DNA from 2 places in the Planococcus liqunii genome. Region 1 is predicted to be linked to the other one. Evidence: predicted binding sites of a transcription regulator. Region 1 holds the regulator's gene; the other holds the start of a gene.
What was found. The regulator NrdR, encoded in region 1, represses ribonucleotide reductase genes. The targets are predictions, from matches to a motif close to AACACNATATATNGTGTT.
Positions count from the first base shown of each region.

Region 2: QWY22_RS08520 (vitamin B12-dependent ribonucleotide reductase) is a predicted target of NrdR. The motif match lies at 2,372-2,389, and genes of this name have one in related genera.

Region 1 covers NZ_CP129238.1:1,458,743-1,469,037, reverse strand. Annotated here, with positions in the region: gene dnaI (primosomal protein DnaI) at 73-1,008, opposite strand; gene QWY22_RS07410 (replication initiation and membrane attachment family protein) at 1,009-2,376, opposite strand; gene nrdR (transcriptional regulator NrdR) at 2,388-2,864, opposite strand; gene speD (adenosylmethionine decarboxylase) at 2,980-3,363, opposite strand; gene QWY22_RS07395 (glyceraldehyde-3-phosphate dehydrogenase) at 3,677-4,690, opposite strand; gene coaE (dephospho-CoA kinase) at 4,794-5,396, opposite strand; gene mutM (bifunctional DNA-formamidopyrimidine glycosylase/DNA-(apurinic or apyrimidinic site) lyase) at 5,406-6,275, opposite strand; gene polA (DNA polymerase I) at 6,291-8,912, opposite strand; gene hflC (protease modulator HflC) at 9,077-10,066, opposite strand; gene hflK (FtsH protease activity modulator HflK) at 10,066-10,295, opposite strand, start outside.
Region 2 covers NZ_CP129238.1:1,680,760-1,691,054, forward strand. Annotated here, with positions in the region: gene QWY22_RS08505 (AAA family ATPase) at 1-834, opposite strand, end outside; gene QWY22_RS08510 (rhodanese-like domain-containing protein) at 918-1,298, opposite strand; gene QWY22_RS08515 (lipoate--protein ligase family protein) at 1,455-2,234, shown strand; gene QWY22_RS08520 (vitamin B12-dependent ribonucleotide reductase) at 2,423-4,981, shown strand; gene aroQ (type II 3-dehydroquinate dehydratase) at 5,444-5,884, shown strand; gene QWY22_RS08530 (M24 family metallopeptidase) at 5,881-6,948, shown strand; gene efp (elongation factor P) at 6,966-7,526, shown strand; gene accB (acetyl-CoA carboxylase biotin carboxyl carrier protein) at 7,670-8,179, shown strand; gene accC (acetyl-CoA carboxylase biotin carboxylase subunit) at 8,193-9,542, shown strand; gene QWY22_RS08550 (Asp23/Gls24 family envelope stress response protein) at 9,557-9,955, shown strand; gene nusB (transcription antitermination factor NusB) at 10,198-10,295, shown strand, end outside.

The DNA of each region.
Region 1 (10,295 bases):
TCGATGCATTTTAAATCTGATTGATTGTTTTTACTATACTGCGAAAAAATCAAAAACGCAACACCTGCATGGTTAATTGCGACGGTTTTTGCCATCCAGCTTGACGGGTTCGGTAAGTGCTTTGATGCGTTCCATGACGCGCGCCGCTTTAAGATCTTCTTTTTCGCCGCGCTGCGAATACGTCAGATGGTGCTGAAGTTCCGGGTAGCTGAAGTTAGATGTCATGAAAGTCGGCAGCCGTTCCGCCATCCGGTAATGCAGGATGGTTCCGAGCACTTCATCGCGCGTCCAGCTGGACATCGCTTCCGCTCCGATGTCGTCAAGCATCAGCACATCTGCACGCTTGACGTAGTCGACTTTTTCCTGCAAGGTCTGGTCGCCGATCGCCTGTTTCATTTCGCGCATGAATTCCGGCACAAATACCAGAACGGATTTGACGTTCATTTCCGCCAGCTCATTGGCAACCGCACTCAGTAAATACGATTTGCCGACGCCGAATTTCCCGTAGAAATACAAGCCTTTTTCAGGCAAGTTGTCGGGTCCGGTGGCATTATCCAAAAACTCCGTAACAGCACGGAACGCTTCCATGCGGCTCGCGTCCGGTTCAAAGTCTGCAAGCGACGCCTGCATCACTTCTTTCGGCATGTACATGCTGTGGATCAGCGAAGAGGCACGGCGCTTGTTGTCGTACTGGTTTTTCAAACGGCAAGGTGTGTACGCGATGCCAATATTGCCGCGCTCCAGCACCAAGTTCGGCTCAAAGCCTTTCAAGGTATTGATGCAGTCCCCAAGACCTGGACATTTATTACAGTCATGCGATTGGTAAATATACTCATACAGCTTGCCAAGGCCTTTGTCGACCACGCTCTTATCCACTTCGGCTGCATTTTCTTCCAAGAATTTCTGGACGCCTGGATGCTCCAGCACTTCTCTTCGCATCTCATTATAGCGTTCTGAAAAAGCAGGGGCGTTTACCACCCGTTTCATCGTTTCACGAATCGGTTCCATTTAATCACCCTTAACTCTCTTCATCGCAAGTTTTGCGAGAAGTTTTTGTTTTTCCACTTCTAGATTATCGTTTTTCGGGGCGCTTGTTTCTGCCGGCGCTTCATCTTTCTGATAAAACCATTCGGGCAGTTTTTCTTCGCGCACCGGTTTGCCGCGGTTCGATCGTGCCGGCGCTTTGGAAGAGGAAGCGGGAGAACCTTCCGACTTCCATTTCACGTATTGCTCGTGTTCGGTCCGCGCCAGCTCCATGGCATCTTTTGCCGTGGTGATGTTTTTGCGCAGCCAATGGGACGCGATTTTCTCTACATAAGCTTTTGTCAGTTTCATATCCGTGCGCAAGAGAACATACTGCAGCAGCACATTGACAACCGCCGGCTCCATGCCGTATTGCACAACGAGCTGATTGGCTAGCTGGACATCTGCCGGCAGCGGTTCTTTGCCGTTTGCAATATCGCGCAGCACTTCGACCGGAGAAGCCGACTCCAAATACAAAATTAGTTCATCCTGTCTTGTTTTCGGCGCTTCTGCCGGTTTCGCTTCGGTTTTATGCACCGGCACCAACTGCGGTGCTGATGTGGCTACGGTCAACTTATAATAGTCCGCCGCCGCTTTTTTAATTCCGTCGACAGTCAGGTTGTAATCGTCGTCGATCGCAAGCAGTACAACTTTCTGCATTTCCAGCGGCCCCCAACTGTACAGAAACGCCAACTTGGAAATCATAGCGCGGATGGATGCCGTCAAAACGCGATTCGGCACCAATTGTTCCGACAGCCCTTGGCGCAGCAGCCCAAAATCAAACGTAGAATCGGTTTCATAGCTGCCGCTTGTCCGTTCCTGCAAATCTTTCGTTTCTGCCGGGTAGCCCGCTTTTGCATGGACCGGCTGATAAATATCGGTAAATGTGCGGGAAACTTCTTCGTAGCCTTCCCCTATTTCTGTATGGATAACAAAGCGGTCTCTGACTCTCCGGTAAGCTGATTCCCCGATTTTGCTGAAGAGGAACATCGACAGCAAAGGATCTGCAAAAAAGCTTTTCGGATCCAGCGGAGGGCACAATTCGTAAATGAACGAGCGGTTCTCTTCATCTTTGCGGTAGGTGCGCAAAAGCCCGATCGCTTCCAGTTGAATGCGCGCTTCAAATACTTTGGCAATCGAAATGCCGAGAATGTTCATTAAGGTGTAATGCGTCGCTTCTTCCCGGTCCACTTCACCTTCCGCCCAGAGCGTCAAGTAAAAGGCAGCCGCTTCCGCGCCGATCAGCGGCTGGTACAGCAGCGTCAATAACTGGCGGTCATAATTTGAAAACGGGTATGGCATCCGAATTTTAAAAGAATCCGCAGCTTGAAGTTCTTTATATAGTGCAGACATAATTCACCGCCTTACTCGGGTTTCTTGTCTTCCGGACTCTTTTTCAACAGATCCTTTAATTCATCTATAAATACGGTAATGTCCTTAAACTGGCGATAAACCGATGCGAAGCGGACATACGCCACTTCATCGATTCCCGCCAGCCGGTCCATCACCAACTCGCCGACTTCCTCAGACTTTACTTCTGCGTTGCCTGCCCGCCGGAGGTTCTTCTCAATATCGAAAACTACTTCTTCTAGCACTTCCAGTGAGACTGGCCGTTTTTCACAAGCACGGATCAAGCCCCTCAAGACTTTTTCACGGCTGAACTCTTCACGCGAGCCATCTTTCTTGACGACAATCAAAGGCATTTCTTCCACTTTTTCAAATGTGGTATAGCGGTAGCCGCAGGATTCACATTCCCGGCGCCTTCTTATGGATTTATTATCATCAACTGGCCGCGAATCAACAACGCGTGTGCCATTGTGCTGACATGCTGGACATTTCATTTCGACATCTCCCTAAACTTTCTATCTGTTCTCTCTAGTATAACAAAATTTCTTTTAGAAAATAGAAAAAGCAGAGGAATTAATCCCCTGCTTGTTGTTTTTCAGTTTAAATGAATTATGCATTTACTGAAACTTTGGTTTTTCCAACACTGACTGGACCCATTCCGCGTGGCACTTCTACAAATTCACGTGTACCGGAATTAAGTGCTTCTGCGATATAATTCGCTGCAATGGTCGGATCTAAGTCTCCACAAGTATAAACATCAATACTTGCGTAGCCGTGTTCCGGGAAGCTGTGGATCGTTAAGTGCGATTCAGAAATGATGACTACCCCGCTGACTCCTTGAGGTGCAAATTTGTGAAAAGCGACTTCTCTGACTTCTGCTCCGGACTTCAGTGCTGCATCAACAAAAGTTTGTTCGATAAAATCCATATCGTTTAATTTGTCAAAATCACACTGCCAAAGTTCTGCAATTACGTGACGTCCCATTGTTTCCATGGTTCGTTTTCCCCCTTTGATATCATTTTGTGTTTGATGCGCAAAATATTCAAAGTTGACTACCACGGGGGAAAGTTAGTCCAAAGAGGTCCTAACCCTTTAAGCAGTCATGTGAATAAAGATTGCTCCATCCGTTGCCGTAAACCTGTTGGTAACGAAGAAGTTCGCAGCCTTTTTTGGCTACGAATGTTAGTATATGATGTATTGAAATGAAATGCAATAAAAATAACTTAATTTAAAAATATTTTTTTAAGGAATTTATTGCATAAAAAACCGCCACTCTCAGATGAGAAGCGGCGGTTTTTAATAATTATCAGGCGAAAACCAGTGATTTTGCTACTTTTTTCGTCAAATCGACGACACGTGCAGAGTAGCCCCATTCATTGTCATACCAAGCCAGCACTTTGACTTTGCGGTTCCCGATCACCATTGTGGAAAGGCCGTCGATTGTCGCAGATTCATAAGTGGTATTGAAGTCAACCGATACTAAAGGCTCCATCGTAAATCGTAAAATGCCTTTCAAATCCGTTTCAGAAGCGCGGATAAATGCTTCGTTGACGTCTTCCACCGTAACATCCTGTTCAAGGTCGACAACCAAATCAACCAACGAGACGTTCGGCGTCGGCACACGAAGGGCCATGCCGTGCATCTTCCCTTCAAGTTCCGGAAGAACTAAAGACAGCGCTTTCGCGGCACCCGTAGAAGTTGGAATGATAGACTGGCTGCATGCACGCGCCCGGCGTAGATCTTTGTGCGGATTGTCCAGGTTTTTCTGGTCGTTCGTGAAGGAGTGGACAGTGGTCATTAAACCGTTTTCAATTCCAAACGCATCGTTCAGTACTTTAGCGACCGGCGCCAAACAGTTGGTTGTACAGCTGGCGTTGGAAATCACGTCGTGCTTTTCAACTTCCAGTTTATCGTCATTGACGCCCATCACAACCGTGATATCAACATTTTTTCCAGGAGCCGATAAAATGACTTTTTTCGCTCCTGCTGTTAAATGCAGGCCTGCTTGTTCCCGTGAATTGAATTTCCCTGTTGCTTCAATGACAATGTCAATGCCCATCTTTTCCCATGGCAGTTTTAAAGGATCCCGTTCATTGACGAGTTGAACTCGTTTGCCGTTTACAATAATTGCGTCTCCTTCAGCAGAGACCTCGGCATCGAAAGTTCCATGATTTGTGTCATACTTAATCAAATGCGCTAAAGTTTCAGCTGGGTAGCTGGCATTAATGGCAGCAATGGTGATGTCGTCCATTAAAATCGCTTGTCTAAAAACCATGCGGCCAATACGGCCAAATCCGTTAATCGCAATAGAAACTGTCATTTACGAGTCCTCCAATTAAATAAGTTATACTTATATTTTTAATTCGTTATATAGTATAACACATTTTACGGATTCTGGAACCTTAAAGTGGCACGTTTCTGTATTATTCTGATTGTAATCGTTTCCACTGGTCCAGAATGCGGTTTAACTGCCATTTGGTTTCGTCAACTGATCCGTTATTGTATATAACAGCATCTGCCCCTTCTTCTTTGACAGACATCGGCAATTGGGATGCAATACGGGCTCGCGCCTCTTTTTCGCTTAAGCCGTTGCGCTCCATCAGCCGCTTCAGTTGGAGTTCTTCCGTTACGCTGACGACCAGTATTTTGTCGACCAAGTGCTGCAGCCGGCTTTCAAAAAGAAGCGGAATGTCCATAATCACTGTCGCAAAGCCCTGGTCCAAAAATTCGCCCCGCTGCCGAAGCATCTCCATCCGGATGGCCGGATGGATGACATCGTTCAGCTTTTTTCGGCTGGCCGGGTCGTTGAAGATCAGTTCCCCCACTTTTTTGCGGTCCATGGTGCCATCCGGAAGAATGACTTCTTCCCCGAATAGCTCCCTGATTTTCTCCAATGTTTCACTGCCCGGCTCCACCACAAGACGTGCCACTTTGTCGGCATCCACAATGGGGTAGCCCATTTCCGCGAGCATAGCGGAAACCGTACTTTTCCCGCTGGCAATGCTTCCCGTTAACCCAATAATCATCTTAAACCCTCACTTTTGGCATGTCGGACAGTAGACCGAAGTTCTGCCGCCAATCTTCAGCGACTTGGTGGCACTGCCGCACACCATGCATTGTTTTTTTCCATACATGCCAAACCGATTTTGCATGCTTCCCGATTCCCCGTTGATGTTCCGGTAATCCGAAATGGTGCTGCCGCCGGCTTCGATGCTTTCCAGCAAAATCGCCACAATCGATTCGAACAGCTGAATTTTCCGTGCACGGCTGATTCTGCCTGCAGCCCGGTTCGGATGGATTTTCATCCTGTAAAGGGCTTCTGTGGCATAAATATTGCCGCATCCGGAAATCACTTGGCCATCCATGATCACTTCTTTGATGGCTTTGTTTTTGTATTTCGGGCTATCGGCCATCTGCAGGAAATGATCGAGCGCCCCTTCTTCAAAAGGTTCCGGCGCCATCAAAAGAAGCGGCGGATAATCCGCCTCTTCCTTTAACACACGCATTTCTCCGAATCGCCGGATGTCCGAATAGGCGAGCAGGTTGCCGTCGCTCAAAGTCAATACCACATGGACATGCCGGCGGAACTTGTCTTCATTGATCGACAGCAGGCTGTCGACATAAAACCAGGCGCCTGACATCCCCAAATGATTGACGAGCAGAAACTCTTCTTCTGTTTTCAAGGTAAAATAAATGTATTTGCTGCGCCGTTCCACGCTGATAATTTGTGCTCCGATCAAGTTGCCGATAAAGGAATCGGCTTCCATCTTTTTAATAATGGCTTCTTTTCCATTCGTTTTCGATAAGCGAATCGTGTCTGACACATAGACATCGCGGATCTTTTTCCCAATGGAGACCGGGCGTATCAGGCGGACAACGCCTTCCACTTCCGGAAGTTCAGGCATTCAAAGGCCCTCCCATCATTTTGTATCGTACCAGGTATCGCCAAATGCAAAGTCCACTTTCAGCGGTACGTTCAACTGGACCGCATTTTCCATAATCTGCGGCACGAGTATTTTCAGTTTCTCCAATTCTTCTGGAGGCGCTTCAAAAATCAATTCATCATGCACTTGCAGCAGCATGCGGGTTTGCATATTTTCCCCTTCCAGCGCATCCGCCATATCAATCATCGCTTTTTTAATGATATCGGCTGCACTTCCCTGGATCGGCGTATTCATCGCTGTCCGTTCCGCAAAGCTGCGCAGGTTGAAGTTTGAGCTGTTGATGTCCGGCAAATAGCGGCGGCGTTTCATCAAGGTCGTCACAAATCCGTTCTGCTTCGCCGTCCGGATGCTGCCGTCCATGTAATTTTTGACGCCCGGGAAACTCTGCAAGTAATTATCAATAAATTCGGCTGCCGCTTTTCGGGTGATGTTCAAGCTTTGCGATAGACCGTAGTCGCTGATGCCGTAGACAATTCCGAAGTTGACCGCTTTTGCGGCGCGGCGCATATCCGATGTGACTTCTTCTAAAGGCACATTAAACACGTCACTTGCCGTCTTCGTGTGAATATCCAAATCGTGTTTAAAGGCATCAATCAGGCTTTCATCTTTCGACATATCAGCCAGTACACGCAATTCAATCTGCGAGTAGTCGGCGGCAACCATGAGCCAGTCCGGTTCTGAAGGCACGAACGCTTTGCGGATTTTGCGCCCTTCTTCCACCCGAACCGGGATGTTCTGCAAGTTGGGATTGATGGAGCTGAGGCGCCCAGTGGTCGTCAAAGCCTGCTGGAAACGCGTATGGACTTTGCCGTCTTCATGGATTTCCTTTAACAAGCCTTCAATATAAGTGGAAAGGATTTTGCCCAGCTGGCGGTACAGTAAGATTTGCGAGATGACTTCATGCTGGCCTTCCAGTTTTTCCAGTACATCCGCCGCTGTAGAATAGCCGGTCTTCGTCTTTTTCAAGACAGGCAATCCCAGGTTTTCGAACAGCACAACGCCCAATTGCTTCGGTGAATTGATATTGAATTTTTCGCCGGCAAGCGAGTGGATATTCTTTTCGATTTCGGCCAATTTCTCGCCCAGTTCTTTGCCCATTGCCACCAGCTGCTCTTTGTCCACTTGTACGCCAAACGATTCCATCGTCCCGAGAACCGTTGCGAGCGGCAATTCCAGGTTGTAGTACAGCTCGAATTGCTCGTTTTCCTCCAGTTTCTTGAGGACTGTCGGTCGGACTGCCCAAATGGTACGGCCTTTTCTGGCAATGTGTTCATGCAGAATATTGTCATCCGGAACTGATTTTTTCGCGCCTTTGCCGTAGATCTGTTCGTTTTGCGATACATCCGTATAGCCGTATTCCTGCACGATATTGGCCAGGTCGGTATAAGTAAGCGATGGATTGACGATATAAGCGCCAAGCATCAAATCAAAATCGACGCCTGCCACTTCCAGTCCGCAGCGATAGAACGCCGCTGTCGCCGCTTTGGAATCCGACATGTACTTTTTCTTTGTCTCGTCCATCAGCCATGATTTAAAGGCTTCAGAACCTTTCACGACATCCATTGGAATAACGTAAGTCTTGGAAGCAGTGGCAAGCGAAACGCCAAGCAAATCGCATGTGTGGTATTGTTCATCGTACATTTCAAGATGAATGGCCATTTCGTCTTCAAAAATCGCCGGGTCGATTTCCTGCAGCACTTCAAATACCAGCTCTTCTTTCTCCGTTTCCTCTGCCGTATAATCCATCTTTTCCAGCAGCGATTTAAACGCCAGCTCATTCCAAACTTGAATCAATTCATCCTGGTCCGGACCTGAATAAGTCAGTTCATCAATTTTAATTTCAATCGGCGCATTGCGCTCAATCGTTGCCAGCTTTTTGCTGATCAGTGCCAACTCTTCATTTTCCACGAGTTTTTCTTTCAGTTTGCCTTTTTGCTGGTCAATCGCTTCATAAACGCCTTCAACCGAGCCATGGGCCGTCAGTAATTTAAGGGCGGTCTTTTCTCCGACGCCCGGAACTCCCGGGATGTTATCGGAAGCATCACCCATCAGCCCTTTCAAATCGATGATCTGCTCAGGCGACAACCCGTATTTTTCCTGGATATGATCAACTGTATATTTTTCAATATCGGTGATTCCTTTTCGCGTAATATAAACGGTCGTCGAAGGAGAAGCAAGCTGCGTTAAATCTTTATCTCCAGAAATGACAATGACTTCATCCCCTGCTTGTTCCGCTTCCAGGCTCAAAGTACCGATAATATCGTCTGCTTCGTAATTCGGCAGTTCATAACGTTTGATGCGGTAGGCATCGATCAATTTGCGCAAATACGGAAATTGCTCCGATAGTTCCGGCGGCGTCTTCTGGCGTCCGCCTTTGTATTCGCTGAATGTTTCGTGACGGAAGGTTGTTTTCCCAGCATCGAAAGCGACCACCATATGTGTCGGCTTTTCTTCCTCCAGAATCCGCTGCAGCATCATTGTAAAGCCGTAGACAGCGTTTGTATGGACTCCGTGTTCATTTGTTAATAGCGGCAAGGCAAAAAATGCCCGGTACGCCAAACTGTTCCCATCCAATAAAAGTATTTTCTTCGCCACAATATTACCCCTTTCAGTAGGAAGCGGACAGCCAGCCTTGTTTTCTAAAAAAATCTGGGCTTCTGCCATTCCTTACAAATCATTGTGCTTACCAAATAAATAAAAATAAGCCTTCATTCCTTTTATTTTACCACGTGGGCAAAAAGAAAAGAAATGAAGGCCTAGACTTATTCCATATTCCCTGACAAAATTTGGGCGTATGGCGAATCAGACGGCAAGATGATGACGGTATCTTCCCCGATTGTTTTTGTATAAGATGAAAGCGAGCGGTAAAGCCCGTAAAACTCCGGATCTTTCGAAAACGATTGGTTGTAGATTTTGGCTGCTTCCGATTCCCCTTCAGCCTGGATCAATGCTGCTTCTTTCCGGGCAGTCGCAATCACTTCCTGCGCTTCCCGGTCTGCTTGAGCTTCGATTTCACGCTTTTTCGCATCGCCTTGCGACAAATAGTCCTGGGCCGTTGAATCCCGCTCCGAAATCATCCGCGTATAAACGGACTGCTCATTCTCTTCCGGCAAATCGGTGCGCTTCATCCGGACGTCGACTACTTTAATCCCGTATTGGTCTTTTTCAAGCAGTTCATTGACCCGTGCAGTCACATTGTCATTCAAATTGCCGCGCGATGAATTTCCATCGTTGATGATTTCGTCGTAATTCAGCTGCCCAAGTTCAGTACGGACCACTGAATAAATGAATTCCTCCATCCGCGATTCCGCATTGACGATCGAAACAGCGTTGGTGATCAAGTCAATCGGATCAACCACTTGCCAAACAGCGTAGTTGTCGATGATGATGCGCTTTTTGTCTTTCGTATTGATCTCCGCTTCCGATACATCGTACGTCATCTGGTATTTCGGCAAAGTTGTGACGCTTTGCAGAAACGGAATTTTCATCCGGATGCCCGGCTTGTCTTGAATCGTTACCACTTCGCCAAATTGGCGGACTACCCGGTATTCATTTTCTTTCACCACGTAAATATTGGTCAAGATGACGATTAAGGCAAATAAGGCGACCGACAGCCCAACAATCAATTTCCAATATTTCTTGAATTGGATGGGCTCTTTCGGCGGCCTTTCTTTTTTCGGTTTTGCCGGCTTGATCGGTTTTTCCCACGGATTCGGTTTTTTAGGATTTTGGAAAGGGTTGTTTGGTTCCATCAGTTCCCTCCTCCTTCTTTCGTTTCTTTTGTTTCTTCCGTCTCTTCCGCAGCCGGCGGCACAACGGTCTGCATCTCGTTAAGCGGCAAATACTTCATCGTTCCGCCGTCGTCGTTCATTATGTAGAGTTTCGCATTCGGCAAAACGGTTTCCAAAGTTTCCATCACGAGGCGTTGCTGCGTGACTTCAGGATTTGTTTTGTACTCTGTGTAAAGTTTATCAAAGATGG
Region 2 (10,295 bases), 220 kb from region 1:
GAGAATAGCCGGAGCGAGCCTGGAGACGATCCCAAACACTTCCTGGACGGTGTAGCTGTTCGTATACTCTGTAATCTGCCAGTAGACGACAGGCGCTTCTGTAGAGCCGGTGATGGATTTCACGAGCGTTGTCTTGCCGTTGCCGGGAGAGCCGTACAGCAGGATGCCGCGTTTGAACGGCACGCCGTAGTCTTTAAAGAACTGGCCGCCGTCGCGGAAAAACTCATCAATCGAACGGAAAATGTCCTGTTTCACACCGGCTTCAAGCATGACATCGGCGCGCGAGACAATTGCCATCTCGCCGTAGTTGCGCCTTCTAACCCCTTCTTCCGTATCGACTAGGAATGTGATATTGTTCATCAATGCCTGGCGCAGCATTTCGTTCAAGTCTTCAAGGAAGCGGAACGCGCCGTCGATGGATTTGGCGTAGCATTGAAATTCCGGCCAGCTGTTGTCGGCCGTCGTATAGAAGGGCAATTGCGTCAGCGCGACTTCGTGGGCGGGAAAATAGATCAGCCGGTTGTCAAATGTCTCCTGGATCTTTAAATTGCCGCTGTGCAAATCATCCGGCACATTGCCGATTTTGCCCATCGGACGCGCCTCGTAAACATAAGACAAAGTTTCGTAGGTTAGCTGGCCGTTTTCCATCATATCTAGAAGGTACGTGTGGAGTTGCGTAATCGTTTCAGCGATGTCGATGTGCATCCAGGCGCCAGCGGAACGTTCGTTGAGCTGGGAGAAGATTCGGCCGGATACAGCAGCGATATCCGCGTAATGCGGCAAGGTTTCACGGATTGCGTGGTTGTGCGGGAATAAAATTGTCGGTTTTGTCATGGTTTTCCTCTTTTCTAAAGAATCGAATCGCCTGTTTGGGTAGAAAAAAAGTCTTTCCGGTTTGGAAAGACTTTATGGGTGCATCATTTGGATTTAACTTTGCCGGTCCATTGCTTGAAACCGCCTTGCAATTGATACAATTGGTTATAGCCTTTTTTCTTCAGGAATAACGCGACCCGGCCGCTGCGTGCACCGTTTTGGTCATACAAGTAGACCGGTTTGTCGGAACGGATTTCTTTATAGCGCTGGCGCAATTGGGATTGAGGAATGTTGCGCGCGCCCAGGATGTGCCCGCCGGCAAACTCTTTCGGTTCGCGTACATCGATCAGCTGAGCTTTGCGGTAGCCTTCGATAAATTGTTCTTGTGTTAGATTTGTGACAGCTTTTTTAATTCGGAAATAGGAAATCAGTCCGAAGATGATTGCTATCAGCAGAACGCCTAAGATGATATACAGAAAATCCAATGTTCTTGCCCCTTTCTATTCTCCTTTTATTATAAAAGAAGGAGTGACGGTTATTCAATGCCAATGTTACACTAATTATTGGATTTAGGAGGCGATCTTGTGAAATTTGCAGATTGGTATTTCATAAACTCGGGGCAAAACAGCCCCGCTTTCAATATGGCAATGGATGAAGCGTTATTGGACTGGCACAGCGAAGGGCTGATTCCGCCGGTGATCCGTTTCTACGGATGGAATCCGGCCACTTTGTCGATCGGCTATTTTCAGCGAGTGGAAAAAGAAATTGATATGGATCAGGTTTCAGCGCTCGGGCTCGGTTTTGTTCGCCGACCGACCGGTGGAAGGGGAGTGCTTCATGAGCATGAACTGACATACAGCGTCATTGTATCGGAAGATTACCCGGAAATGCCGGAGACGGTGACAGAAGCTTACCGCGTCATCAGCGGCGGGCTGCTGCAAGGATTCAAAAACCTGGGGCTGGATGCGTATTTTTCAGTGCCCGATACCGACGAAAAACGGGCGGATTTAAAAAAGCCGAAAAGTGCGGTCTGCTTTGATGCACCGAGCTGGTATGAAATGGTCGTTGAAGGAAAAAAAGTGGCGGGAAGCGCGCAGACCCGGCAAAAAGGGGTCATCCTGCAGCACGGAGCCATCTTACTGGACCTGGATGCTGAAAAATTGCTGTCTGTCTTTAAATTTTCGAGTCCCGAATCCGAAGAGGCCATGCGCCGCAAAATTCCGGAAAAAGCGGTGGCGATCAATTCGCTCCGGGAACATCCTGCAACCATTGAAGAATGCGTCGATGCTTTTAAGGCCGGCTTTGAAGAGGCTTTATCGATCCATCTCCATCCTTACATATTGAATGAGGAACAGCTTGCATATGTTAAATCCATAGAAGAGAAAAAGTACGGCAACGATGTATGGAATTTTCGGAATTAAGGAGTCTTTTGGCTCATTTTGAATTCTGGGTCCAATGGAAAAGCTTGCTGCAAGTGGATTTTCAATTGGAAATAATTCCAGCGCAAAATTTTGTTATTCCAAAGAGTTTCAACATCTAGTATCATGGGAAATGTAGTAATACTATATATAGTGTTTGACTCCATATAATACGAAGGAGGAATTGTCAAATGGTTTCTGTTACACAAACTCAATACACATTAGATCCACATTCTTTAAACACCGACATTCAAGCGTTTCCGCAAGTGCATGCGATTACTCCTGACATGAAAATTACACATAAAGGGGTATCCCGCCTCGTCATGATCGACCGGTATTCATTCAAAGATACGGAGAAAAAGACGCTTAAAGCCGGCGACTTCGTCGTCTTGACCGTCAAAGAAGATCCGAAATTCCCGGCTCGCGGCCTTGGCTATATCGTTTCAATCGATAAAGCCGCAAACACTGCAAAAATCTGGATCGAAGAAGATTACCGCAGTGCGATCGACAAGGAAAGCGAACAGGAAAGCGGAATCGTCAACCGTACGTTGGATGTCATTGAAAAGCCGCTCGAAGTCTATTACGAGCAAATCGCAAAACGCAACGCAACGGGTCTGGCATCTGTTGAAACGACTCCGGAAAAACGCCAGGAATGGTTCGAGAAATTCTACCAGCAATTGGTCGGATTGAAGTTCATTCCAGCTGGGCGCGTTCTATACGGAGCAGGAGCAGATACGGATGTAACGTATTTCAACTGTTACGTAATGCCGTTTGTGGCGGATTCACGCGAAGGAATTTCGGATCACCGCAAACAAGTAATGGAAATCATGTCTCGAGGCGGCGGAGTCGGAACAAACGGTTCGACGCTGCGTCCGCGCAACACATTGGCGCGGGGCGTCAACGGAAAATCTTCCGGTTCGGTTTCATGGCTCGACGACATTGCAAAATTGACTCACTTGGTAGAGCAGGGCGGTTCGCGCCGCGGCGCCCAAATGATCATGCTTGCCGACTGGCACCCGGATATTGCGGAATTCATCATTTCAAAAATGCAGAATCCCCGCATCCTCCGTTTCCTGATCGAGAACTCGGAAGATGAAACGATTAAAAAACTTGCGCACAATAAATTGAAATTTAAGCCGCTGACAGAACAGGAAGAAGCCATGTACCAAGGCATCCTGAACTACCGGGCGATTCCGGGGATGGGTGGATTCAATGAAAAAATCATGCGCGACGCTGAAACGAAGCTGCGCGATGGCGGCACGTATTCCGTCCATAACGAAGAGTTCCTGACAGGCGCCAATATTTCCGTGACCTTGACGGATGATTTCATGAAAGCGGTGGAAGAAGATGCAGATTTCGATTTGCGCTTCCCGGCTGTTGAGTCGTACTCAAAAGAAGAAATGGCCGTCTACAACGAGCAATGGCATGAAGTAGGCGATGTGCGCGAATGGGAAAGATTAGGCCATAAAGTCCGCACTTACCGTACGATGAAAGCTCGTGAACTGTGGAATTTGATTAATGTTTGTGCGACTTACTCAGCAGAACCCGGCATTTTCTTCATCGATAATGCCAACGAAAAAACAAACGCGAAAGCATACGGCCAAAAAGTTGTTGCGACAAACCCTTGCGGTGAGCAGCCGCTTGCGCCTTATTCCGTTTGTAACTTGGCAGCAGTCAACTTGGCGCAATTTGCCGACCCGTCAACTAAGCAAGTGGATTTTGAAGCATTGAAAGAAACAGTGCGCGTCGGTGTCCGCATGCAGGACAATGTGATTGATGCGACTCCTTACTTCCTTGAAGAAAACCGTGTGCAGGCTTTAGGTGAGCGCCGTGTCGGACTTGGGGTTATGGGCCTTGCGGATCTTCTCATTTACTGCGACAAAGAATACGGTTCGCCTGAAGGCAACGAATTGGTCGATGAAATCTTCAAGACCATCGCTGTGGCAGCCTACGAGCAGTCGACGGAGCTTGCAGTGGAACGCGGAAGCTTCCCATTCCTAGTCGGCAATACCGACGAAGAAACAGCAGCGCTTCGGAAAGCATTCACGGAAACCGGCTTTATGCAAGGCATGCCGGAAGAAGTCCGGGAAAGAATCCTGGAAAACGGCATCCGCAACTCGCATTTATTGACAGTTGCTCCGACTGGATCAACCGGTACTATGGTTGGCGTATCGACCGGCCTTGAACCTTATTATTCCTTCACTTACTACCGCAGCGGGCGTCTCGGCAAATTCATCGAAGTGAAAGCCGACATCGTGCGCGAGTACTTGAAAAATAATCCGGAAGCGGATGAAGAAAACTTGCCAAAAGCTTTTGTCACTTCAATGGACTTGGCTCCTGAAGCGCATGCGGATGTGCAGTGCATTATCCAGCGCTGGATCGATTCATCCATTTCGAAAACGGTCAACGCACCGCGCGGCTATACAGTCGAGCAAGTGCAAGGCGTCTACGAGCGCTTGTACAAAGGCGGAGCAAAAGGCGGCACAGTTTATGTCGACGGCAGCCGTGATTCACAGGTATTGACGCTGAAAGCGGAAGAAAATACGTTTGAAGAAAGCCATCCGGAAGAAGTCAAAGGAAAACGGCCAATCGTCCTTATTGATACCATTCAGGATCTGCGTTCGACAAATGTCACCATCGGCTCTGAAGTGGGCGACACATGCCCGGTTTGCCGCAAAGGGACAGTTGAAGAAATGGGCGGCTGCAACACTTGCACCAACTGCAACGCTCAACTGAAATGCGGATTATAATAAGAAAAGCGTAAGCGACCGTATAGATTCGACAGGGATAAGACGCTCAGGCGTAGCGGCGTGATTTAAGCCGCGGCGCCAGAGCGGCTTATGACCCGAGAATCTGGGAGCTGGAGTCTGGACATTAGAATACTTTAACTATAGATTGTTTGAGAAATAAGGGCATGTGCTTTTTAATAATCTAGAAAACGCGACGGCTTCGGCCGCCGCGTTTTTTTTATGGGAAAAACTGAAAGGCGCTACAGTTAGTTCGATTTCAGCATCCGGTAACAGGTTCGACTCAAAATTTATTATGAAAAAGCCCATTTTTTTAATAAATGTATAAAGCTACATAAGGGTAAGTTCAGATAAAAACAAAAGAAGCAAAACAACAAACGCAAACAGCCATTAATGAAATATTTGCTCTCTTAATTTAAGCGGTATGGTAAAATAATGAAGACTGCAAAGGGAAGGAGTGGGGAAATGAAAGTTTTGTGTTTGAATGGGCCGAACTTGAATCGCCTCGGGAAACGCGAGAAAGAAGCATATGGCACCTTTACGCTCGATGAGCTCGAAGCAGACTTGATGGAATTTGCGGAGAATAACGGCATCAACTTGATGTGCATGCAGTCGAACCATGAAGGCGAATTGATCGACTGGATCCACATGGCGGCTGACGACGGGACGGAAGGAATTGTCTTGAATGCCGGCGCCTATACCCATACCAGCGTCGCCATCCGTGATGCCATTGCCGCCGTTCAGATTCCAATCATTGAAGTACATATTTCAAATGTCTACAAACGCGAAGAATTCCGCCAGCATTCGTTTATCGCTCCGGTAGCGGCCGGACAGATTACCGGGTTCGGCCAGGACGTTTATAAGCTGGCGTTGCACGCACTGCTATTAAAACAAGCGAGAGGATGACTCCATTGAAATTACAAAAATTGCGCAAGGAAATGGAACAACAGCAAATCGAGGCGTTGTTGATTACAAGCCAGTACAATCTTCGCTACATAACTGAATTCACCGGTACCGCCGGACTGGCTCTCGTCACCCAGCACAAAGCATATTTCATCACCGATTTCCGCTACACGGAACAAGCTGGGGAACAAGTCAAAGAGTTCGACGTCGTGCAGGCCAAAACGAATTTATTGGAAGAAGCAGCAGAACTGGTGAAAAACCTTGCCGTGAAATCCCTGGCTTTTGAAAAAGATTACGTGACCTATGCAGCATTTCTGGATTATGAGGCCAAAATCGAAGCGGAATTACAACCGGTCAGCGGCTTGATTGAAAAAATCCGGATGATCAAAACTTCGGAAGAAGTAAATATTTTGAAGGCGGCAGCAAAAATTGCAGATGATGCTTTTGAACATATCTGCAAATTCATCAAAGTCGGCCAGACCGAACTGGAAATTTCGAACGAACTTGAATTCTTCATGAGAAAGCAAGGAGCCACCTCTTCTTCATTCGATACGATTGTCGCATCGGGCCTTCGATCCGCTTTGCCGCACGGCGTAGCCACGGAGAAAAAGATCGAAAGCGGTGATTTCATTACGCTGGACTATGGTGCTCTGTACAACGGCTACATTTCGGATATCACGCGCACGGTGGCGGTTGGAGAACCTTCCGATAAACTGAAGGAAATTTATCAAGTGGTCTTGGATGCGCAAGTTTTGGGTGTTGAAAAAATCGGGCCGGGCATGACGGGCATCGAAGCAGATGCCATAGCACGCGACTACATCAAATCAAAAGGCTATGGCGAAGCATTCGGCCATTCAACGGGGCATGGCATCGGACTTGAAGTGCATGAAGCACCTGGGTTATCATTTAAATCGCAGACAGTTCTAGAGCCAGGAATGGCTGTAACCGTGGAACCGGGAATATATCTTCCGGGAATTGGCGGAGTTCGCATCGAAGATGATATACTGATAACTGAGTCAGGAAATGAACGATTAACTCACTCCACGAAAGAGCTACGCATTTTATAACAAACGGAGGAACTTACATGATTTCAGTAAACGATTTTAAAACAGGTGTAACAATTGAAGTGGATGGCGACATCTGGCGCGTAATGGAATTCCAGCACGTGAAGCCAGGAAAAGGCGCAGCTTTTGTCCGCACGAAATTGCGCAATTTGCGTTCAGGCAACGTCAACGAGAAAACGTTCCGTGCCGGCGAAAAAGTGGCGAAAGCCCAAATCGACAACCGGAAAATGCAGTATTTATACGCAAATGGGGATACTCATGCATTCATGGATACCGAAACATATGACCAAATCGAGTTGCCCGAGAAAAGCATTGAGTATGAATTGAAGTTCCTTCAGGAAAACATGGAAGTCCAAGTCATCCAATTCCAAGGCGAAGTGCTCGGCGTTGAACTTCCGAATTCAGTGGTGCTTGAAGTTGCAGAAACAGACCCAGGCATCAAGGGAGATACGGCAAGCGGCGGCTCAAAACCGGCTACTTTGTCGACTGGCCTTATTGTCCAAGTGCCTTTCTTCATCAATGTAGGCGACAAACTGATCATCAACACAACCGATTCTTCTTACGTTTCACGCGCACAGTAAGCTCGTGCACTGAAGTTGGTTAAAAAAGTGGCCTCTTCAAAAGAGGCCGCTTTTCCAATTGCCGAATGGCTATTTCATTTTGTCAGGAAAAAGTCTAAAATGGAGTAGATGCATACACCATACATAAAGGGGAGTAGAACAAAATGAAAATCCAAGAAATCAGAGAAATTATTAAACTGGTGGATAATTCATCAATCGATGAGTTCACCTACGAATCCGAAGGTACAAAAGTGAAGCTGAAGAAAAACAGCGGCGAAACAAATGCGGCGCCACAATCAGCAGCACCAGCCCAATCGGCACCTGCAGCAGCACCAACAGCGCCGGCACCGGCTTCAACGCCAGCTCCAGCTGCAAAACCGGAAGAACTGATTTCAGAGGAGACTCCTGAAATTCCAGCCCAGCAAGATGAAAATCTACATAAGATCTTATCGCCGATGGTCGGCACGTTTTACCAATCACCCTCACCGGAAGAAGCGGCATATGTTCAGCCAGGATCGAAAGTTTCTGCTGATCAAGTGGTCTGCATCGTAGAAGCGATGAAGCTGTTCAACGAAATCGAAGCGGAAGTGGATGGGGAAATTGCTGAAATTCTTGTAAAAGATGGCCAGCTAGTTGAATACGGTCAGCCTCTTTTCCTCGTAAAAGCTAACTGAGGAGGAGAAAGCTATGAAAAAAGTGTTAATTGCAAACCGCGGTGAAATCGCTGTACGGATTATCCGTGCCTGCAAAGAAATGGATATCGAAACGGTAGCGGTATATTCAGAAGCGGACAAAGAAGCGCTTCACGTAGAATTGGCGGATGAAGCATACTGCATCGGACCCAAACTATCTAAAGACAGCTATTTGAACTTCTCTAACATTATTTCCGTAGCGAAATTGACCAACTGCGACGGCATCCATCCGGGCTATGGCTTTTTGGCGGAAAATGCAAGTTTTGCGGAGCTCTGCGAAGAATGTGACATCATGTTTATCGGGCCTACTTCTGCTGCGATTTCCAAAATGGGAACTAAAGACGTAGCACGGGAAACGATGCGCCTCGCAGGCGTACCGGTTGTGCCCGGCTCTACCGGCATCGTCGGCAGTGAAAAAGAAGGCCTTGAAATTGCTGAAGAAATCGGTTTCCCAGTCATCATCAAAGCTACAGCAGGCGGCGGAGGCAAAGGCATCCGCGTGGCGCGCGACCGCGATGATTTTATTACGGGGCTTCGGATGACACAAAAAGAAGCAGCGGCGGCTTTCGGCAATCCAGGCGTCTATATTGAAAAGTTCATTGAAGATTTTCGCCATATTGAAATTCAAGTGCTGGCTGACTCGTACGGCAATGCCGTCCATTTGGGCGAGCGCGACTGTTCGATTCAGCGCCGGATGCAAAAACTGGTAGAAGAAGCGCCGTCTCCGGCATTATCTCCGGAACTCCGTGCGGAAATGGGCGACGCAGCTGTAAAAGCGGCTTTGGCTGTTGACTACCGCGGCGCCGGAACGGTCGAATTCATTTTCGATGCAGTTAACCAGAAGTTTTATTTCATGGAAATGAACACACGTATCCAGGTGGAACACCCGGTGACCGAAATGATTACAGGCATTGACTTGATTCAGCAGCAATTGAAAGTGGCTTCAGGCGAAACCTTGGCGTTCGGACAAGAAGACATCACGTTCAAAGGCTGGTCGATCGAATGCCGCATCAATGCAGAAAATCCAGCGAAAAACTTTATGCCGTCTGCAGGGAAAGTGACGATGTACTTGCCGCCGGGCGGCCTTGGTGTACGCGTGGATTCTGCGATGTATCCAGGCTACAGCATTCCGCCTTACTATGATTCGATGGTAGCGAAGCTGATCACTTTTGCGGATACGCGTGAGGAAGCGGTCGCCAAAATGAAACGCGCACTCGATGAATTTGTTGTCGAAGGCGTTCATACGACCATTCCGTTCCACTTGAAACTGATGGATCATGAAGTGTTTAAATCAGGGGACTTCAATACGAAATTCCTTGAAAAGTACGACGTTCTAGGATCCTAAGGGAGGAACTCATCATGGCAGAAAAAACAGCCCCTTATTTGCAAATGAAAGCAAGCGGCAAACAGCATTTAGGGAATATCGAAGTGGCGCCGGAAGTGCTGGAAATCATCGCCAGCATAGCGGCGACTGATATCGAAGGCGTGGCCAGCATGCAGGGCAACTTTGCTTCCGGTGTAGCAGAACGCCTTGGAAAGAAAATTCATGGCAAAGGCGTCAAGACCGATCTGACAGAAGAAGGATTGATGATTGACATCTATTGTGTCGTGAAATACGGCGTTTCGATTCCGCAAACCGCTTTGAAGCTGCAGGAACAAGTAAGGCAGACCCTGGAAAATATGACGTCTCTTCAAACGCAGGAAGTCAACGTCCATATTACCGGTGTTCAATTCGAAACCCAGCAGACCGAAGAGTAAAGCGCGCTTTACACGGATTGGGCTAAACGAAAACAAAAGCATGCGCTGTCCACCAAGCCTGATAATCGGCTTGGCGGACAGTGCTTTCTTTTTGCAGAATTCCGTTTTGGAAACTTGCCGATGAAAAACCACGCTAACATTGCGCCTTCCGATAATTATCGAAACATTTCAAACATGGAAGTTCGGGTGCATTACCTGTATAATGGGGGATAATTAGTGTGAAAAGGAGACCGGATATTATTATGAAACGACATGAAGCACGCGAAAAGGCGCTCCAGACTTTATTTCAAGTGGATGGAACGGAACTAACGATTGCAGAAGCCACCGAGCACGTAATGGG